Regions from separate parts of the Arthrobacter sp. efr-133-TYG-104 genome, predicted to be linked through region 1. Evidence: riboswitches for the same ligand, from Rfam matches in the RefSeq annotation. Region 1 holds a riboswitch; the other holds the start of a gene.
What was found. A riboswitch is a leader RNA that binds a small molecule or an ion and turns the genes downstream of it on or off. The one in region 1 is predicted to bind cyclic di-AMP.

Region 1 (2,443 bases):
GCCACGGCCATGCGTGCCCTGGGAATGCACCTCGTGGGCGTCGGTGAACTCATCGCACCGAGCCCCAAGGAGGTGCTCCGGCAAGCCAAGGCCGTGGGGCAGGCGATTTCGTCAAAGGTCGCTTTGCCTGGCGGATCCGTTTCCACTGGCTCCCGTATGGCCATCGCCTGAAACTTAATCGCACAACTGCGAACACCAAAGGCCGGCACGGTCGAAAGACGCTAGTCCTCGACCATGCCGGCCTTTGGTTTGCTACCTAAAGCTGCAACGTGAAGCTTATGCGCCCGCGCGCACGTACGTGACAGGCCCGACGTTGGTCATCCAGCTAACAGGGTGGATGCCGGTCTGGTTGCCGTTGATGCCACCGCTGATGGCCTGGCCGTTGCCAATGTAAATGGCAACGTGGCCGGACTGGACGATCATGTCGCCCGGCAACGGTGAGCTGACTACCTTGCCGTAGTTCAGGAACTGCAGGGGCGCGAGGTCCCCAACAGGGATGCCGGCCGAGCCAAGGGCCCTTTCCACCATGGCAGTGCAATCCTGCATGATGCCGATCTGGGCGTATGCCGAGGCGACCATGGCGGCGTTCACGCCACTGGCCGGCGCGGCGGCCGCAGGAGCTACAGGCGCTGCAGCCGGTGCGGCTGGAGCGGCCTTGACGGCAACAGGTGCTGGAGCAACAGCTGCGGCGACTGCCTTCTTGGCGACCGGGGCCTGAGCGGCGGGAGCCTCGACGACGGGGGCCGGCTTTTCGACGACCGGGGCTGCCTCCGAGGCAACAGTGGGACGCTCGAAGTTGACGGTTGCCGTGGCCGCAGCGGTGACGACCTTGTTAGGCGCCCCGGTGGCGTGTTCCGCTACGGTGGCAGGGCTGGAATCCCGCTGAACGGGCGGCTCGGCAGCGTGTGCCGCTACGGTGCCGGTCAAGACCAATCCCGATGCCGCGGCGATCACGGCGGCCTGGCGACCAGCGCCGGACGCGTTGCTGGCAACGGCCTTGGAGATGGAAATAAAAGGATTAGGACGTACGGTGTCCGCCTTACGACGGCCGCGAAGAATGCGTGAAGACATGAAAAAGCCTCTCCCGATGCCTGCGAGGTTAGCTGTCGGATTCGGATGGGAGTCACCCGGCCACGATCCCCCGCTGGGCAGCGGAAGCCTCGTGGCTTCACCCCAAGGCACGCTCAAAAGCGACCTAAATTGGGTTCCCCGTCTCTGCCGTGGTTTGTCTGCGAACGGATTCCGGGACTGCGGCAGAGCTAGGCAATCAGTCCGGAAGTGCCCGCTACGTGGAACAGGCACATTTACAACCGTACGGGATCCCTCAGGCAAAGTCACATTTCTGTAACGGACAGGCTTCCTACTCGGGCTTCCTTACTCAGGCTGATCGTCGCCGTCTGCGTCGTCCGGGACTGCCAGCCTGCGGCGCGCCGTCACCGCCAGGTACGCCACTATGCCAACCGCGACCACAGCCAGGCCCACGATGCTCCAAGGAAACGGCTCGGACGAGTCCCGGACGCCTACGCCGTCGGCCGCCCGAGGCGCGCTGCTGCTGCCGGGAGCCGCTTCGCCCGCAGTCGGAACGGCCGCCAAGGCGGACGGCTCCGCAGCGCCGCTTGCCGACGTCGTACTTCCAGTGGTTGCCGTGAAGCTGAAGGTGCCTTCAATGGGATGTGAGTCGGAGCTGACCACGCGCCATACCACCGTGTATTTGCCTGCCGGGGCACCGGAACGCAACTTTTGCACGGCTTGGTTGTCGATTATTTCGACGGCGCCGTCCGCCCAGTTCTGCCCGCCCTCGCTAACCGTTACGCCGGACCCGATGGCCAGCGGCGGGTTATTGAACGTAATCGAAACCGACGCCGGTACCCCTGCCACGGTGGCACCGTCCGCTGGTGCCGTTGACTCAGCGACATCATGCGCGGACGCTGGCGCTGCTGAAAACAGCAAAGCGCCCGCGAAGGCAAGAGCGGCGACGACGGCGGCCAGAAGCGTGCGGGTTGTACGCATTTGGGGCGGTTTCTCCTAGTGTTGGCTTCCTTACAGAGTAGGCGAATGGTCACAGGCACCCACTCCGCGGGGCATAGGATTTGATAGCACACTCCCCCCGAACCCCGGAGACCTTCATGCTGAAACAAGGTTCTGCCCTTGACCGCTACTTCAAGATCACCGAACGCGGATCCACGTACTCACGGGAAATCCGGGGCGGGTTCGCGACGTTCTTCGCCATGAGCTACATCGTGGTCTTGAACCCTCTCATCCTTTCGGGCGCTGATTCCGGCGGGGGTACCTTGGGGTCGGCCGCCGTTGCGGCAACCACTGCCTTCGTTGCAGGCATCCTGACAATCCTCATGGGCGCATGGGCCAAACACCCCTTTGCCTTGGCCACCGGCTTGGGCGTTAACGCCTTTGTAGCGGTCACGGTTGCCACGCACCCGGGCCT
Region 2 (2,443 bases), on a different contig from region 1:
CCGGGATTTCCCGAGCAAGTCTTTCCGCGATCCGGAGGGTGTTGTCCGTGCTTGCGTTATCGGCCACGGTGATACGGAAGCTGTGGGGGAACGTTTCCGCAAGGTGCGCGTGAAGCCTGCGGAGGCAGGCTTCCACGTCGCTTTCCTCGTTGTGGACAGGGATTGTCACGTCAAGGACCGGAACGGCAGTGTGGGTATCAACCGGAGAGCGCCGCGCTTGCGCCAGCGGCACAGCGGAGGATGCCAGTTCCCCGCCTTGGCGTGGGCTTGGTGGTGCACCAGTTGCCGGATCTGTGAGCGTCATGTATCCAGCGTGGGGCAGCCTCGTATGAGTGCTTTAGGCGGAAGCTGTGATGTGACTGTGAAACCGGAATTGCCGCACCGTCCCGATTGCCTACTGCAGCGGACGCTGTAGTGGACATGCAGGGACAGTGCGGCAATCAGGGACAGTGCGGCGATGGTTAGCCCTGGTGGTTTAGTACCAGTTATTGGCCAAGTGGAACGCGAGGGCAGCCGAGGGGGAGCCGTAACGCTGCTTGATGTAGTCCAGCCCCCACTTGATCTGGGTTTGGTAGTTGGTCTGCCAGTCAGCACCGGCAGTAGCCATCTTGGAAGCGGGAAGGGACTGGACAATGCCGTAGGCACCGCTGGAAGCGTTGGTAGCAGTGGTCCGCCATCCTGATTCCTTTTCCCACAGTGCGTTCAGGGCGGTCATTTCGCCCTGGCCCCAGCCGTAGCTGGAGAGAACGCTTGCTGCATAGGCCTTGGCGCCGGCAGGATCGTCCACAGCCACGGGGGTGGCGGCAGCCTGCGCGGCAGCAGCAGTCTGGGCGTCAGCGGCGTCAGCGGCCTGCTTCGTGGCAGCATCCGCAGCAGCTTTTTGTGCGGCAGCGGCTTGGTCCGCAGTTGCCTTGTCCGCTGCGGCTTTCGCTGCTGCTGCTTGATCGGCTGCAGCTTTGTCTGCTGTTGCCTTATCGGCTGCAGCTTTGTCAGCTGCTGCCTTGTCTGCAGCGGCCTGCCTGGCGGCGTCGGCCTTTGCTACAGCCTGTGCCACAGCGTCCTTAGCCTTGCTGTCAGACTGTGCGGTTGACTGGGTCTCCGCTGCCTTGCTCATTTCAGGAAGAGTGAACGCTGCATTCGCGGCCTGGCCCAGCGATGCAACACCCAGCCCTGCGGCGATAACGCCGGCCACTACCGACATGCGGTAGCCGCTTTTACCCCGGCGGGCAGCGTTCTTTAGGACGGACTGCGACTTGGTCAGGGGTGTGCTCTTGTCGTCACGGTGACGCGCGGAAGGGCGCGCCTGATCGTTAAATTCAGACATGGTTTTGATTGCCTCTCAGCGCCTGCGGAGTTAGCTGTCGGGTTCGGATGAGGTCATCCGGCCGCGCATCACGCTGCGGTTTCACCCCAAGGGCTGGCACTAGGCCTGGCCCGGAGACTCTGGGTCCCCCGTCTCTGCCTCAAAGAAGAACGGACTCCGGGAAGTGGCAGAGCTCGGCGCATCCCGGAAGTGGGCCAGTTGGAGCGACCCACCCTTTCGACGGTACAGGACCCTTCGCTCAAAGTCACATTTAGGTAACAGAGATCACGAATGCGGAGAGTCGACTTGCTCGTTTCATTACGTCAAGCCGGTGTTCATTGACGGAAGACGCAAGGCGAACTCCGTCCGCCCCGGACGGGATGTCACTTCCACGTTCCCCCCGTGTGCTTGGACTATGGATTCGACGATGGACAGACCCAGCCCCGAGGTACCTTCGGACCCCGACCTGGCAGCGTCTGCACGGGCAAACCTCGAGAAGATGCGGCGTTGAAAGTCCTCGGGTATGCCAGGGCCGTTGTCCGTCACGGTGACCACGGCGCTGCCGTCTGCCGAGAGCGATACACCGGTCACCACAGTGGTGCCCTGATCGGTATGTTTGCGGGCGTTCGATAGCAGATTGGCCATGACCTGATGCAGCTGCGTCGCATCGCCCCGGACCGAGATCGGTTCATCGGGAAGCCGCAGTTGCCAGTGATGGTCCGGTGCCATGACTTTCTCGTCGTTGACGGTCTCAATGACCAACTGCGTGAGGTCCACATCCGTGACATGCAGGGGTTGTCCCTCATCCAAGCGGGCCAGCAGCAGCAGATCCTCTACCAGCGTGGTCATGCGCTCCGACTGGCTTTGGACGCGGGCCAGCGATTTGCGGCCATCATCGGTGAAAGATTCCGTCATCCGCAGCAGCTCCGTGTAGCCACGGATGGCAGTGAGCGGCGTGCGCAGTTCATGGGAAGCGTCCGCGACGAATTGGCGGACCTTGGTTTCGCTTTGCTGGCGGGCTTCCAAGGCGTTCGCTACGTTGTCCAGCATCTGATTCAGGGCATAGCCGACGCTGCCCACTTCCGTCCCTGGATGCGCGGCCGACGGCGGCACCCGTACGCCCAGTGCCACCTCACCGGC

Region 2: another riboswitch for cyclic di-AMP. It lies ahead of QRN04_RS08840 (aggregation-promoting factor C-terminal-like domain-containing protein); the one in region 1 lies ahead of QRN04_RS09830 (C40 family peptidase).

The regions. Positions count from the first base shown of each region.
Region 1 covers NZ_JARVTA010000011.1:89,263-91,705, forward strand. The annotation lists gene QRN04_RS09825 (NAD(P)/FAD-dependent oxidoreductase) at 1-171, shown strand, start outside; gene QRN04_RS09830 (C40 family peptidase) at 277-1,071, opposite strand; cyclic di-AMP (ydaO/yuaA leader) riboswitch at 1,075-1,258, opposite strand; gene QRN04_RS09835 (copper resistance CopC family protein) at 1,375-2,010, opposite strand; gene QRN04_RS09840 (NCS2 family permease) at 2,127-2,443, shown strand, end outside.
Region 2 covers NZ_JARVTA010000010.1:22,589-25,031, reverse strand. The annotation lists gene QRN04_RS08845 (glycosyltransferase) at 1-304, opposite strand, end outside; gene QRN04_RS08840 (aggregation-promoting factor C-terminal-like domain-containing protein) at 476-1,324, opposite strand; cyclic di-AMP (ydaO/yuaA leader) riboswitch at 1,332-1,489, opposite strand; gene QRN04_RS08835 (HAMP domain-containing sensor histidine kinase) at 1,622-2,443, opposite strand, start outside.